DNA from 4 places in the Streptomyces sp. MMBL 11-1 genome. Region 1 is predicted to be linked to each of the others. Evidence: riboswitches for the same ligand, from Rfam matches in the RefSeq annotation. Region 1 holds a riboswitch; each other region holds the start of a gene.
What was found. Region 1 has a riboswitch for cyclic di-AMP ahead of PSQ21_RS21965 (C40 family peptidase). Riboswitches for the same ligand answer to the same signal wherever they lie in the genome.
Positions count from the first base shown of each region.

Region 1 (3,844 bases):
CAGTTTGGCGCGGATCGCGGTGCGGTGTTCGCGCAGCTCGGCCCTGTGGGCGGCGAGGCGTTCGGTCTCCTGGTCGGCGCGGGCCTTGACGCGGGTGAGCTGCGAGACCTGCCGCCGGATGCCGCGCAGGAGGCCGCTCTGCCGGTCGCCCGCCCGGTCGAGGTAGGAGGCGCGTTGCAGATAGGTGTCGGGGTCGGAGGAGAGCGCCAGCTGCAGGGCCGGGTCGAGGGTGCCGCTGCGGTACTGAGCGGTGGCCAGCGAACCCAGTGCGTGCCGGGCGGTGTTGAGGCGTGCGGTGCGGCGGGCGGCCTCGTCGGCGAGGGCGTCGACGGCGCGGGTGGCGGTGGCCGCCTTCTCCTTCGCCCCGTTGTACTTCTCGGTGGCGGCCTCGGCGTCGTGGTACAGCCGGTCGACCTCCGCCTTGACCCGCGCGGCGGTGGGGGCCGGTTCGGCGGGGGCCGCGCCCGCCCCGGAGACCGAGCCGACGGTGGCCGCCCCGGCGAGCGCCAGGGCGGCGGCGGTGCGGGCGGCGGGGCCGGTGACCGGGCGCTGCTCGGGTTTTCGGTGAGCTGACCTGCGGTGCGCTGCCACGGGGGCGGCATCCTTTCTGTCGGATGCCCGCCGGGGGATGCCGGCGGGCCCGTGCAGGACGCTATTCCGGGTGCGGGGAAAAGAATCCCCATGACGGCTATTGCCCTGATGTGACGTTTCGACGGCCGCATCTGATCGAGAACGGGAGCCTGTTGCCGGGCAATCAGCGCAAGGAATGGGCAATTGGTTCACGAGTGAGGAAAGCGCCCAGGGAAGGCTTGCCTCACTGCGTGGGGGAGGAGCGGCCCTGGCTAGGCTCCGGAGCCATGGACGTACTCATCAATGTCTTCGTCGCCCTGCACATCATCGGCATCGCCTCCCTGCTGGGCGGCTTCCTGACGCAGATGAAGGCCATGGGGGCGGGCACCGCCCGCTTCACCCCCGCCATGCTGCACGGCGCGCTGACCATGCTCGTCACCGGCGTCGCCCTGGTCGGACTCAATGAGGCCGACGACCAGACCGTGAACCACGTCAAGATCGGCATCAAGCTCGCGCTGCTGGTCGTGATCCTCGCCCTCGTCTACGTCAAGCGGGACGACGAGACGGTGGACAAGGGCGCGTTCGCCGCGGTCGGCGGACTGACGGTCGTCAACATCTTCCTCGCCACGGTCTGGACCTGAGCCTCCCCGGGGGGCGGCCGCCGAAGGGCCGCCCCCCGGCGCGCGTCACGCGGGGCGCACGCTGCCGTGGATCGGCATGGAGTAGATCGACTCCTCGCGCACGTTCGCACCCGGCTTCGGGGCGTGGATCATCATCCCGTCGCCCTTGTAGATGCCGACGTGGCTGATGTCGTCGTAGAAGAAGACCAGGTCTCCGGGCTGGAGGTCCGACGTGGCGACCCGCGTCCCGACCTCCACCTGGTCCCAGGTCGTCCGGGGCAGGGTCACGCCCGCCTCCCGCCACGCCGCCTGCGTCAGCCCCGAGCAGTCGTAACTGGACGGGCCCGTCGCGCCCCACACGTACGGCTTCCCGATCTGGGCGCGGGCGAAGGCCAGCACCTTCTCCGCCTTGGCGGCGTAGCCGCTGTCCGCGCCGGTGCCCGAGCCCGTGCCCGTACCTGAGCCGGAGCCGGTGCCGGTGCCCGAACCGCCGCCGGACTCCTTCGCGGCCTCCTCGCGGGCCTTCTCCTCGGCCTCGGCCCGCTCCTTCGCCTCGGCGGCCTGCCGGGCGGCCAGCTTCGCCGCCTTCTCCTTTGCCTCGGCCTCCTGTCTGCGCTCCAGCTCCGCCAGCCGCGCCTTCTCCTCGGCGGTCAGCCTCGACAGCAGGCTCCGGGCCTCGGTGAGCCTGGACTGCACGTCCTTCTTGCTGGAGGCCAGCGTGGCCTGCGTCTCGGTGAGGGTCTCCAGGCTCTTCACCGCCTCCGCGCGCTTCTTCGCCGCCGAGGCCTGCTGCGTACGGACCTCGGCGACGGCCTTCTGCTGCCGCTCCGTCGCCCGGTCCATCAGCCGGCTCTGGTCGAAGTACCCCTGCGGGTTGTCCGCCAGGAAGAAGGTCGCCGCGGGCGCGATGCCCCCGTTGCGGTACTGGGCCGCCGCGTAGGAGCCCAGCGCCCTGCGCGCCTCGTTGATCTTCTCGGCCTGCTTCGCCACGTCGGAGAGCAGCGTGTCGACCTTCGTCCGCTGGGAGGCGGAGGCGGCCTTGGCCCGGTTGTACTCCTGCGTCGCGGCGCCCGCCTGCCGGTACAGGGCGTCGACCTTCTTCTGGACTTCCTCGATGGCGGGTTTCGGCTCCGCGGGCGCGGCCGTGGCGCTCTGCGTGGAGAGCAGCGTCACGGAGGCGAGAGCGGCCGTCGTCAGCCCGACGGCGGGGGTGGTGGTGCGCACCTTCGCGCGCGGCTTGCGATGCGATGCCAAGACCGGCATCTCCTTCCGTGGACCGCCTACCGGGTTAGCTGTCGGGTTCGGACGGAACGGAAGGCTGTCCTACGGTCCGGATGCGAGGTCACGGACCGATTCACCCCGGTTCTGCGTGTGGGTCCCCGGTTCCGGACTGCCAGGGAGGCAGGACGGATTCGGCAGAGGTGCCCGTCGGGCGTGGTTCGCCCCAGGGAGGTACGGGCCACCTGACCGAGCACGCTAGCCAACCGGCCCCGCCGCTGGGAAGGACGATGAGCGATATGCCCGATACATTTTCGTGACCTTTCCGGATCGGGGGCCGGGCACCCCCTCCGACCGGGCGCTCCTTCACGGAACGTCGACGTCCGCTCTCCGTGCGTACGGGTGAGGGGCGGGCGATTCCCCGGGGCGAGTGGCCGCTTCCCGGCTTCGGCAGCAGCTTGTCAGTCCGGCCGCCTAGACTCGGGAGGCGATGAGCAGCCTCTTTGACGACAGTTTCCTGACCGGCCTCCAGCCCGTGGAGGACGGCCCCCCGCCGCCCCCCGAGGACCACGCGCCCGAAGCGGTGCCGGAGGGACTCTTCGCGGGCGTCTACGACGCGCCCCCGCCGCCCCGGGACGGGTACTACCGGGACGGTCACGCGCGCCCGGTGATCGACTCCGCCGCGCTGCTCGACGGGCTGAACACCGAGCAGCGCGCCGCCGTCGTGCACGCCGGGTCCCCGTTGCTCATCGTCGCCGGGGCCGGCTCCGGCAAGACCCGGGTCCTCACCCACCGCATCGCCCACCTGCTGGCCGAGCGCGGGACGCACCCCGGGCAGATCCTCGCGATCACCTTCACCAACAAGGCCGCGGGCGAGATGAAGGAGCGCGTCGAGCAGCTCGTCGGCCCCCGGGCCAACGCGATGTGGGTCATGACCTTCCACAGCGCGTGCGTCCGCATCCTGCGCCGCGAGTCGAAGAAGCTCGGCTTCACCTCGTCGTTCTCGATCTACGACGCCGCCGACTCCAAGCGTCTGATGGCCCTGGTCTGCCGCGACCTCGACCTGGACCCGAAGCGGTTCCCGCCGAAGTCCTTCACCGCCAAGGTCTCCAACCTCAAGAACGAGCTCATCGACGAGGAGACCTTCGCCGGGCAGGCGGCGGATGGCTTCGAGAAGACCCTCGCCCAGGCGTACGCGCTCTACCAGGCCCGCCTGCGCGAGGCCAACGCCCTGGACTTCGACGACATCATCATGACGACGGTCCACCTGCTCCAGGCCTTCCCGGACGTCGCCGAGCACTACCGCCGCCGCTTCCGCCACGTCCTCGTCGACGAGTACCAGGACACCAACCACGCCCAGTACACGCTGGTACGGGAGCTGGTCGGCCCGGCCGGGGAGGCCGACGCCCCCGCCGAGCTGTGCGTGGTGGGCGACG
Region 1 is NZ_CP117709.1:4,943,889-4,947,732, forward strand. Features, by position in the region: gene PSQ21_RS21955 (C40 family peptidase) at 1-591, opposite strand, end outside; gene PSQ21_RS21960 (hypothetical protein) at 858-1,211, shown strand; gene PSQ21_RS21965 (C40 family peptidase) at 1,257-2,453, opposite strand; cyclic di-AMP (ydaO/yuaA leader) riboswitch at 2,452-2,618, opposite strand; gene pcrA (DNA helicase PcrA) at 2,899-3,844, shown strand, end outside.

Region 2 (3,844 bases), 1.3 Mb from region 1:
CCGTGACGATCGCCAAGGCCGACGGCGATCCGGTGAACGCCGCCTCCATGCTCGCCGTGCTCGGTCTGGGCGCGCAGGGCGGCGAGGAGATCGTGCTCGCGTCCGACGCGGATGACGCCGAGGCCGCTCTGGACCGGCTCGCGAAGCTGGTCGCCGAGGGCCTGGAAGAACTCCCCGAGACCGTCTGACCCACGCGAACCGGCCCTGCCGGATTCGACAGGTGCGAGAGCCGTGAACCCCTTTGAGGGATCACGGCTCTTTCGCTTTCGGGAAAGAGCCGAACAGTCATGACGGGAAAGATCCGCGCATCGATGATCCGGGCAGCGCAGACAATTCCCCGCCGGACTTCTCTCTCCATACGGCTCTTTTGTTAATGGCGAACACGCGCGGTGTTGACGTCATGTTGCGAAGTGCTCACGCGGGGAGCGGGCGCGGTGCGCCGCCCCGGCGGGTACGGGTGGCGCAGCCGGTGGGCCCCGGTGGCGCGTTCCGCGAGCCGGGCGGTCAGCGCCCTCGCCCGCGCCGCGTCGCCGCGCGCCACCGCGTCCACGATCGCGCCGCGCTCGGCCCAGGAGTCGACCGGGCGGGCCGGCTGCTCGACCGCGTACATCCAGGCGATCTTGTGGCGGAGCTGGGTAAGAAGCGCGATGAGTCCGGGGCTGCCGGAGGCCTGGGCGAGGGTCTCGTGGAACCAGCCGCCCAGCGAGCGCAGATCCTCGTCCTCGCCCCGGCGGGCCCGCTCCTGGCCCAGCCTGACCAGTCCCCGGAGCACCTTCAGGTGGGCTTCCGTGCGGCGTTGGGCGGCGCGCTCCGCACCCAGTGGCTCCAGGAGCGTCCGCACCTCCAGGAGGTCGGCCGCCTCCTGCGCGGTGGGCTCGGCGACACAGGCGCCGGCATGCCTGCGGGTGACCACGAAGCCCTCGGACTCCAGCGTGCGCAGGGCCTCGCGGACCGGGACGCGGGAAACCCCGTAGCGGCGGGCCAGCAACTCCTCGGTGAGGCGGCTGCCGCGCTCGTGGACACCGGAGACGATGTCGTCACGAATTGCCGTGCATACCGAATGCGCGGGAATGCGCATGTCCGAACCTCCGCCTTGATCCCCGCGAAACGCGGCCGCCCGACGCCTGTTCCGTGACTCTATGGCAATCTGCCGGAATTTCCGATGGCAGACCGGAATCCATGAATATCCTCGGCCCAAAATCGCCGAAGGCCCCGACGGGTGCCGGGGCCTTCGGGCGGTATCGCGCGGGGCGGGTCAGACGTTCAGACCGTGGGAGCGCAGGTAGCCGACGGGGTCCATGTCGGAGCCGTAGTCGGGGCTGGTGCGGGCCTCGAAGTGCAGGTGCGGGCCGGTGGAGTTGCCGGTGGAGCCGGAGAGGCCGATCTGCTGGCCGGAGGAGACGCTCTGGCCGACGGAGACGCCGATCGAGGAGAGGTGGCCGTACTGGGTGTACGTGCCGTCCGTCATCCGGAGCACGATGTTGTTGCCGTACGCGCCTCCCCAGCCGGCCTCCACGACCGTGCCGGCGCCGACCGCGACGACGGAGCTGCCGGAGGCGGCCCGGAAGTCCACGCCGGAGTGGCTGCCGGAGGACCAGAGCGAACCGCCGGCGTTGTAGCCGGTGGTGACGTGGGAGCCGGCGACCGGGAGGTGGAAGGCGTTCAGCCGGGCGCGCTCGGCGGCGCGGGCGGCACGGGCCTTCTCCTCGCGGACCTCCTTGGCGCGGGCCTCGGCCTTCCGCTCGGCCTCCGCCTTCGCCTTCGCCTTGGCCGCCTTCTCGCGGGCCTCCGCGGCGGCCTTGGCCTTCGCCTTCGCGATCGCCTCGGCCTGCTGCTTCTGGGCGTGGGCCTGCGCGTCGATCTGGTCGGCGAGGGTGGCGTCGAGCGCGACGGTCTGGGTGAGGCCGGTGTCGGCGACCTCGGTGGCCTCGGTGTCCGCGGCGAGGGCCGGGGAGGCCTGCGAGCCGAGGACTCCGGCGGTGGCCAGAGCCGCGATACCGACGGCCCGGGCGCTCCGGCGCGTGAGGCGGCTCGGGGCACGGTGCTTCCCGGTGGCACGGGTGAACGCCATGGAGGGGCTGATCCTTTCCTTCCTTCTCGCCTACCGGGTTAGCTGACGGGTTCGGAGCAGGAAGGTCTCCTACGGATGCCCGCGCCGGTTTCGCGGCACTGGCCTCCGATTCACCCCAGGGACTGCGTGGGTCCCCGGCTCCCCAGGCTCGCGCCTGACGGGGACTCGGCGATGACTGCCCGGCGCCGCGGCTGCGGCATACGGGTGGCGGACAGCCGAGCCGACGCTAGGCGGGGCGGCTTCCCATCACCAAACGGGCCAGGGGATTTGTCGCACATCCCACAGGGCAGACAGGCTGAATGTTCACCAAAAGGGATAGAACGAACAAAGAGGGCAAACAGCAAGGACCCCGACGAACTTCCGCTCGTCGGGGTCCTGTTCGCAGCGGTGTGCCGCAGGTGCGTCAGCCGGTGACGACGGACACCTCTCCGATGCCGAGGGCCCTCACCGGCTCCTCGATCCGCGCGGCGTCCCCCACGAGGACCGTGACCAGCCGGTCGACCGGGAAGGCGCTGACCACGGCGGCGGTCGCCTCCACGGTGCCCGTCTCGGCGAGCCGGGCGTAGAGGTGGGCCTGGTAGTCGTCGGGGAGGTGCTGCTCGACCTGGTCGGCCAGCGTGCTCGCGACGGAGGCGGCGGTCTCGAACTTCAGCGGGGCGACCCCCACCAGGTTCTGCACGGCCGTCTCGCGCTCGGCGTCGGTCAGCCCCTCGGCGGCCAGCGTCCGCAGGACCTTCCAGAGGTCGTCCAGCGCCGGTCCGGTGGACTCCGTGTCCACCGAGCCGCTGATCGCGAGCATGGCCGCGCCGCCCGAGTCGGGGCCGCTGGAACGCAGCACCTGGGCGAAGGCGCGCACCCCGTAGGTGTACCCCTTCTCCTCGCGCAGCACCCGGTCCAGCCGGGAGGTCAGGGTGCCGCCCAGGCAGTACGTACCGAGCACCTGGGCGGGCCAGACGCGCTCGTGCCGGTCGGCGCCGATGCGGCCGATCAGCAGCTGGGTCTGGACCGCGCCGGGCCGGTCCACGATGACCACGCGGCCGGTGTCGTCCGCGGTGATGGGCGGCACCGGGCGGGCCTGCCCGGCGTCGCCCGACCAGTCACCGAGGGTCTCCGCCAACAGCGCGTCCAGGTCGATGCCGGTCAGGTCGCCGACGATCACGGCCGTCGCGGTGGACGGACGGACGTGGGCGTCGAAGAAGGCGCGCACGGCCCTCTCGTCGATCCGCCGGACCGTCTCCTCGGTGCCCAGGCGCGGGCGGGACATCCGGGCGCCGGCCGGGAACAGCTCCTTGGAGAGCTGCTTGGCGGCGCGCCGGGACGGGTTGGCCTGCTCGTGGGGGATCTCGTCGAGGCGGTTGCCGACGAGGCGCTCGATCTCGCTCCCGTCGAAGGCGGGGGCCCGCAGCGCCTCGGCGACCAGCCCGAGGGCCTTGGCCAGCCGGGAGGCCGGAACCTCCAGGGACACCCGGACGCCGGGGTGGTCGGCGTGCGCGTCGAGCGTGGCGCCGCAGCGCTCCAGCTCGGCGGCGAACTCCTCGGCGCTGTGCTTGTCGGTGCCCTCGGAGAGCGCCCGCGACATGATCGTGGCCACGCCGTCCAGGCCCTCGGGCTCCGCCTCCAGGGGCGCGTCCAGGAAGATCTCCACCGCGACGACCTGCTGGCCGGGGCGGTGGCAGCGCAGCACGGTCAGCCCGTTGGGCAGGGCGCCGCGCTCGGGCGCCGGGAAGGCCCAGGGGCGGGCCGTGCCGGGCCTGGGCTGCGGGTGGTACTCCA
Region 2 is NZ_CP117709.1:6,265,884-6,269,727, reverse strand. Features, by position in the region: gene PSQ21_RS27965 (HPr family phosphocarrier protein) at 1-188, shown strand, start outside; gene PSQ21_RS27960 (GntR family transcriptional regulator) at 371-1,078, opposite strand; gene PSQ21_RS27955 (M23 family metallopeptidase) at 1,256-2,071, opposite strand; cyclic di-AMP (ydaO/yuaA leader) riboswitch at 2,085-2,252, opposite strand; gene PSQ21_RS27950 (M16 family metallopeptidase) at 2,475-3,844, opposite strand, start outside.
Region 2: it holds a riboswitch for cyclic di-AMP, as region 1 does, so the genes downstream of both, PSQ21_RS27955 (M23 family metallopeptidase) here and PSQ21_RS21965 (C40 family peptidase) in region 1, are expected to answer to the same signal.

Region 3 (3,844 bases), 2.3 Mb from region 1:
AACATCGGGCGGGTGGCGATCCAGACGAACCTGAGCTGCCGCACCGGCTGGCTGGCGGACGCGGATCCGGAGCGGATCGCGCTCTGGTGCACCTACCACCCGGGGCAGACACCGTACGAGCGGTTCCTCGGCCGGTGCCGGGAGCTGTCGGGGCTCGGGATCCGCTACAGCGTGGGGGTGGTGGGTTTCGACGCCCATCTGGAGGAGGCGCGGCGGCTGCGGGCGGCGCTGCCGGACGAGGTCTATCTCTGGGTGAACGCCGCCGAGGGGCACACCTACACCGACGAGGAGGCGGCGCGGTGGACGGAGCTTGATCCGCTGTTCCCCTACAGCCGTGATCCGCACCGTTCGGCGGGGCTGCCCTGCCGGACGGGCGAGTCGGTGATCTCGGTGGACGGCGACGGCACGGTGCGGCGCTGTCACTTCGTCAAGGCGGAGCTGGGCAACCTCTACGACGGCAGCTACCGCCGGGCGCTCGGCCCGCGGGCCTGTCCGCTCGCGGTGTGCGACTGCCACATCGGTTATGTGCATCTGGAGTCGCTGCCGCTGTACGACGTCTTCGCGGGCGGTGTCCTGGAACGGATACCGGCAGGACATCCTCCGGGCGCGGGCACGCCGCCGGGTGGTCTCGTGGTGCCGAGCCCACCCGGGCGTGTGCTTCCGCTGCTGGAGCCCTGACCGTCTCCGGAGGACGACAGATCCTAGAGCGGCAGCAGGTCCGGGCGCTTCGCCTCGACGTGGTCGCCGGAGGACTCTCCGCGCAGCCGTCGGCCGATCCAGGGCACGAGGTATTCGCGGGCCCACTGGATGTTGTCGCGCCGTGCGTCGAAGGGGCTGCGCTGGGCCTGCGGCGGCCAGGGCTGGTCGGGGTCGGCGGGCACGTCGTGGCCGAGGACCTGTGCGGCGCGCAGCGCGACGCGGGTGTGTCCCTCGGGCGACAGGTGCAGCCGGTCGTTGTCCCACGCGCGCCGGTCCTGGACGGAACGCAGCGACCACAGGTCCAGCACGGGGCAGTGGTAGCGGTCGGCGATCGCCCGCAGATGGACGTTGTACGTGGCGATCTTGCCGCGCATGTGGCGCAGCACCGGAACGCCCCGGGTGTCGAAGCCGGTGGTGACCATGACCGTGCCGACGGCGTTGCTCAGGTCGGCGACCGCGCGTTCGAAACGCTCGGCGAGGTCGTCGGGGTCGGTGCCGGGCCGGATGATGTCGTTGCCGCCCGCACAGAAACTGACCAGGTCGGGGGCCAGTTCCTTGGCGCGCGGGATCTGCTCCTCGACGATCTGGTCGAGGAGACGTCCTCGTACGGCGAGATTGGCGTAGCGGAAGTCCCCGTGCGGGGAGTCCTCGGGGCCGGCCGCCGCGTCGGGGGCCGGGAGCCGGTCGGCGAGAAGCACCGCGAAGCGGTCCGCCCAGCCGACAAAGGTCCCGTCGGGGCCGGGGTCGCCGACGCCCTCGGTGAAACTGTCGCCAATCGCCGCGTACGACCCGATGATGTGCTGCTGGTTTTTTCTCGAATCGTCTGCCACAAGGACTTATCCTGCATCGTGCGATGTGACCTACGCGACCGTAATACGGGGTTGACTGGTGGTGAGATAGACCACCCGGTCAGTTTTTGGTAAACCCGGAATAAGTGGAGGGGCGGTGCGCCGTCGCGCACCGCCCCTCGTTCACTGTGTGCCGCGCCCGGTCAGACGGAGACGCCGTGCAGACGCAGGTACGCGATCGGGTCGACGTCCGAGCCGTAGCTCGGGCCGGTGCGGACCTCGAAGTGCAGGTGCGGGCCGGTGGAGTTCCCGGTGGAACCGGAGAGGCCGATCTGCTGGCCGCCGGTGACGGTCTGGCCGACGGAGACGTTGAGCGAGGACTGGTGGGCGTACTGGGAGTACATGCCGTCCTCGTGCTGGATGACGACCTCGTTGCCGTACGAGCCGCTGTTGCCGGCCGAGACGACGGTGCCCGGGCCGATGGCGAGTACGGGGGTGCCGGAGGCTGCCTGGAAGTCGGAGCCGGTGTGGTAGCCGCTGGACCAGCTGGCGCCGGAAGCCCGGTACTGGGTGGTGACGTTGGCGTTGGCCAGCGGGGCGGACCAGCCGGAGCCGGTGGCCTCGGAGGAGCCGGTCCGCGACGGGCTGCTGGAGTCGTCGGCGGAGGCGGTGTCCGCCTTCGGGGCCGTCTTCGGCGCGGCCTTCGGTGCCGGTTCGGCCTTCTTGGGGGCGGCCTCGGGAGCCGCGGACTTCTCGGCCGGGGCGGAGCCCTTGGCGCCGAGGGTCAGCTTCATGCCCGGGTGGATCAGGCCGGGGTCCTCGCCGACGGTGGAGCGGTTGTCCTGGTACAGCTTCTGCCACCCGCCCTTGAGCTGGTGCTCGGCCGCGATCTTCGCCAGGTAATCGCCGGAGACGACGGCGTACGTCTTCGGGACGTCCTTCGACGCGGCGGGCGCGGCGGCCGGTGCGGTGTGCGCGGCGGCGACCGAGGCGGCGGCGGGCTTCGCCGCCGGAGCCGCCTGGTCCGCGGCGTTCGCGACGGTGGCGCCGATGAGCGGAAGGGCGAGTGCGGCGCCGCCGGTCCCAGCGGCGAGGACGCCGCGGGAGATCGGGCCGGACTTCGGACGGCGGTGCTTACCCTTTGCGGGCATGGGAAGTTCCTCTCCGGCGCCTGCGAGGTGAGCTGTCGGGTTCGGGCTGGAGATGCCCGGTCGCGTTGCGGCGACTTCACCCCGAGCCGGTCCGGATCGCTCCGGACCGGCGGCTTACCTGGTTCCCCCGCTCCTGCCACGCGTGAGTGGGTGGGTGCGAATTCCGGGCGGCGGCAGGATTAGGCGGTCCGTCCGGATTGCGGCGACCGTAAACGAGTCAGGACGAGCAGAACAAGCCATCGGTTGCGCACCGGAATCATCGATTCGCTATCGCCCCACTATTCCCGTCACACTCCGTGGATTACGGATCTTGGATTTCCGTACGGGCAACGGGAAGACTCCGGTGTGCGCTCGCCACGGACCGTCACGGATATGATCCCGCTCACCTCGGCAATCCCATCTCCCCCATTAGCGGGGCATGTTCTGCGAAATGCACCAATACGGACATGACGTCTCCGTCATTCCTGACGCCCGGTCAGACAGACCGCCCCGGCACTCGCACCGGGGCGCGCGACCGTGATGATTTTCCGTCGAATCGATGTCGTATCGTCACGGGAGCGCCCTCGCCGGCGAGCCGCGCCGACGCCAGAGATCCCAGGAGCCACCGTGACGCAACAGGTGCCGCAGGTCCCGCCGACAGAGACCGCGCTGACCGGAGTCCGCAACTTCCGCGACGTGGGCGGGCTCCCCACCGCGGACGGACGGCGCACCGCCTTCGGGCGGCTCTACCGGAGCGGCCACCTGGCCCACGCCACCGCCGAGGACGCGGTCTTCCTCGGCGGGCTCGGGCTGCACACCATCTTCGACTTCCGCCACTCCGCCGACCACCGGCTCGACGGGTACGACATCGAGCTGGCCGGTGTCCGCAATGTCAGCATTCCACTCTCGGACCCGGCCGACGGGGCCGAGTTCTGGCGGCTGGTGGGCAGCGGGAACATCGAGCAGCTGCGCTCGGTCCTCTCGGGTGACAAGGGCGTCGACCGCATGATCCGGATGTACCGCGCGACGATTCTGGACCGCACCGCCGAGCACAGCCGGGTGCTGCACGCCCTGGCCGAGGACAGCGTCCCCGCTCTGATGCACTGCGCGGCGGGCAAGGACCGGGCCGGTCTCTCGATCGCGGTCGCCCTGCTGGCGGTCGGCGTCGTACCGGAGGCGATCGAGGAGGACTACCTCAAGTCCAACGACCTCCACCGCCGGTACGAG
Region 3 is NZ_CP117709.1:7,287,668-7,291,511, reverse strand. Features, by position in the region: gene PSQ21_RS32155 (STM4011 family radical SAM protein) at 1-678, shown strand, start outside; gene PSQ21_RS32150 (SGNH/GDSL hydrolase family protein) at 702-1,529, opposite strand; gene PSQ21_RS32145 (M23 family metallopeptidase) at 1,691-2,638, opposite strand; cyclic di-AMP (ydaO/yuaA leader) riboswitch at 2,641-2,801, opposite strand; gene PSQ21_RS32140 (tyrosine-protein phosphatase) at 3,245-3,844, shown strand, end outside.
Region 3: it holds a riboswitch for cyclic di-AMP, as region 1 does, so the genes downstream of both, PSQ21_RS32145 (M23 family metallopeptidase) here and PSQ21_RS21965 (C40 family peptidase) in region 1, are expected to answer to the same signal.

Region 4 (3,844 bases), 2.0 Mb from region 1:
GCGCGTTCGGGCCGCCGAGGTAGCGGAAGAGCGGCAGGTCGGACGCCTCGGAGGCGGCGTGCGCGACGGCCAGCGAGACGCCGAGGATGGCGTTCGCGCCGAGCGAGGCCTTGTTCTCGGTGGCGTCCAGGTCGAACATCGCCTGGTCGATGAGGCGCTGCTCGGTGGCGTCGTACCCGACGAGCTCCGGGCCGATCTGCTCGATGACGGCGAGGACGGCCTTCTCGACGCCCTTGCCCATGTAGCGGTTGGGGTCACCGTCGCGAAGCTCAATGGCCTCGAACGCACCGGTGGAGGCGCCGGACGGAACAGCAGCACGGCCCGTGCTGCCGTCGTCGAGGCCAACCTCGACCTCGACCGTGGGGTTTCCCCGGGAGTCGAGGATTTCCCTGGCTACGACGACGTCGATGGACGGCACGAGGCATCTCCTTCTGGGATCTGACACTGGTTGTGCAGGGTCACTGTGGCCTTGCGACACGAGCCTATCGGGCCCGGCCGCGTCGGCCAGCCGACCGCCCGCCTCCTGGGACGAAAAAGGACCCAAGGGCCTGCATCACGGGACAAAACTCTAGAAATCTACTGAGCGGTAACAACAAGAGGTGAACGCATGCGGGTTCACCGGCGCCCGCCGCTCACGAAAAGTCCGGCCCGGCGCGCCGGGGATACGAGCGCGCCGGGCCGGGAAGCCGTGCGAGGAGAAGTGCCGCCGGACGCTTCTCCTCCGGGGAGGAGAGACGGCGGTTACTTCAGGTGGAGCTGCTGACCCGGGAAGATCAGGTCGGCGTCCTTGACGATGTCGTCGTTGAGCTCGAAGAGCTTGCTCCAGCCGCCCTTGACGTCTTCCGCCTCGGCGATGCTGCTCAGCGTGTCGCCGGCCTCGACCTTGTACTCGCCGTCACCCTTCTGGACCTTCTCGCCGGTCGGGGTGGTGACGGTCTTCTTGCTCTCGGCCTTCTTCTCGGCCTGCGGAGCGGTGCGCTGCTCGGAGCGCGTGGTGGGCTGCTCGGCCTGACGCTCGGGCTGCGCCTGCTCGGGCTTGCTCTCGCCGGAGCCGGAGCCGGTGTTCACGCCCGGGTCCACACCGTCGTTGGTGAGGCCGCCCGCGCCGGCGCAGGCCCAGGCGCCCGGACCCTGCATGTCGAGGAGCTTCTCGGCGGTGGCGATCTGCTGGTCCTTGGAGGCCAGGTCGGCACGGGGGGCGTACTGAGTACCGCCGGCGGCGGCCCAGCTGGACTGCGAGAACTGCAGTCCGCCGTAGTAGCCGTTGCCGGTGTTGATGGACCAGTTGCCGCCGGACTCGCACTGGGCGACGGCGTCCCAGGTCTCGACGGAGGCGGCGGAGGCGTTGGTCGCACCCATCAGCGGGACGGCGATCGCGGCGCCGGTGACGCCCGCGAGGGTGGCGATACGGGTGGCCTTGGACGGGCGGCGGTGCTTGCCCTTGCTGTTCAGCAGCATGGAACGAATCTCCTCACCGACGCCTACGAGGTGAGCTGTCGGGTTCGGGCTGATGAGTTGCCCGGTCGCACGGTGCTGCTCGCGACTTCACCCCTAGCCGGCCCCGTACGCCCCCGTCGGTTCGACGAGGCGTCCGGACCCGGCGGCTTACCTGGGTCCCCCGCTCCTGCCTACGGCGCTTACGCGTCTGTTCCCTTCGACCGACGGCAGGATTCGGCGTGACGGTCGACGGGGCCCGCGGTGCGAGCGGCTCCGACCGTAAACACAGGCAACCCCGACATTCAAAGATGGACATAGGGGGCAATCAACCCGAACTCGCCGTGGCCGGCGCACCGTTTCCGCAGGTCGGGGGCGTTGCGCCCGGACCGGCCGGACGAGACGCGCGAGTTGAAGCAAAGAGACCCATGTCTCACTTACGCAAAAGTGGACATAGGTCTCTTAACTACCCGTCTTTTCGGGGTGTTTTCCCGAATTCGATCAGTTGCCGGCGGGCGTCTCGGCACCCGTCGGCGCGGGCCGGTCCGCGCCCTCGTCCGCACCCTTGTCCGTACTCGGGTCAGCGCTCGGATCCAGGCCCAGGTCCAGGTGCTGGCCGGGCAGGATCAGGTCCGGGTCGGAGCCCAGGACGCTCTTGTTCGTCTCGTACAGGCCGGTCCAGCCGCCGGGAAGCTCCTGCGTGTCGGCGATCGCCCAGAGGCTGTCCCCGGGCCGCACCGTGTACCCGTCGGCGGACACCGCGCCGCCGTCCCGCGCGTCGCCGTCACCGCGCGAGGCGTGCCGGCCGGACTCACGGGGACCGTTCTCCTGGCCCGCGTCGGCCTCCTCGGGCGCGGGGGTGCCCCGGTGCTTGCCTCCCTTGCCCTCCCCGCCCGTCGAGGCGTCGGGGGCGGTGGAGGGGTCCGAGGCGTCGGGGGCGCCGGAGGCGGGCGGGGCGGAGGGCGTCACCGAGGAGTCGGAAGCCTCGCTCTCCTTCTCCGCGTCACCCTTACCGCTCTTGTCCGCTTCATCACGCTTCTCACCCTTGGGGGATTCACCGGACTCGCCGGATTCACCGGATTCACCGGTTGTATCCGCTTCGCCGGTCGGCGGGGAGGTCGGATCGGCCGAGGGGTCCGCCGAGGGGTCCGCCGACGGATCGGTGGACGGCGAGGTGCCCGGGTCGACGCCGGGCAGGCCGCCGTCCACGGCGAGGCCGGAGATCACCGCACAGCTGGGCCACGCCTTCGGGCCCTGGTCGTCCAGGACCTTCTCGGCGACGGAGATCTGCTGCGAGCGGCTGGCGAGGTCGGCGCGGGGCGCGAACTCCGTGCCGCCGTACGCCGACCAGGTCTCCTGCGAGAACTGGAGCCCGCCGTAGTAGCCGTTGCCGAGATCGGCGCTCCACATGCCGCCGCTCTCGCACTCCGCGACCCGGTCCCAGGTGGTGGCCTCGGCCGCGTGCGCGCCGCCGGCGCCGAGCAGCGGGATGGCGATGGCCGATCCCGTCACGCCCGCGGCGACGATGAGGGCGGGTGCCTGGCGAGGGCGGCGGTGTCTGCCGTTCGCGGAGCCCATGGGTATGCCTTCCGTGCGACTGACAAGCGAGTGGCCTGAGCGCCGCACAGCGGATTCCGTGCCTGCTTCGGCGCCCAAGTGACGCGTGAGCAAGGTGCGACCGACGCGTCGAACCGTGAACCTAGCGGGACTCGAACGTGTGTCACAAGTCGATGCAGCGCAGATCACGTGAAAGTCACAGAGTTGACACTGTGTCACTTTTTTCGGTCCGGGCACCCGGCTCGAACGCGACCGGAAGGGTGCGCAGTCCACGCATGATGAGCCCGCCGCGCCAGCGCAAATCGCCAGGTTCGCCCGTAAGCCGCAGGTCAGGAAGGCGTCTGAGCAGAGTGGTCAGCGCGGTCTGTCCCTCCAGCCGGGCCAGCGGCGCCCCCAGGCAGTAGTGGATGCCGTGCCCGTAGCCGAGGTGCTGATTGTCACGCCGCGCAAGGTCCAGCGTGTCCGGATCCGTGAACCGCTCCGGGTCGCGGTCGGCCGCCGCCAGCACCACGAGTACGGGGTCCCCGGCGGCGATCTCCTCGCCGCCCAGGGTCAGCGCCTCGGTGGCGTACCGCCAGGTCGCCATCTCCACCGGCCCGTCGAAGCGGAGCAGCTCCTCGATGCCGGTGGCCAGCAGCGCCTCCTCCCCCGCCGCCAGGGAGGCCTCCAGCCGGGCGCGCTGCTCGGGGTGGCGCAGGAGCGCGTAGGTCCCGTTGCCGATGAGGTTGACCGTCGTCTCGAACCCGGCGAACAGCAGGATGAACGCCATGGCTGCCGCCTCGTTCTCCGTGAGGTGCTCGCCGTGGTCGCTGGCCCGGATCAGCCCGGAGATCAGGTCGTCGCCGGGGTTCTC
Region 4 is NZ_CP117709.1:2,911,962-2,915,805, forward strand. Features, by position in the region: gene eno (phosphopyruvate hydratase) at 1-418, opposite strand, end outside; gene PSQ21_RS12450 (LysM peptidoglycan-binding domain-containing protein) at 742-1,458, opposite strand; cyclic di-AMP (ydaO/yuaA leader) riboswitch at 1,464-1,600, opposite strand; gene PSQ21_RS12455 (transglycosylase family protein) at 1,936-3,012, opposite strand; gene PSQ21_RS12460 (cytochrome P450 family protein) at 3,188-3,844, opposite strand, start outside.
Region 4: it holds a riboswitch for cyclic di-AMP, as region 1 does, so the genes downstream of both, PSQ21_RS12450 (LysM peptidoglycan-binding domain-containing protein) here and PSQ21_RS21965 (C40 family peptidase) in region 1, are expected to answer to the same signal.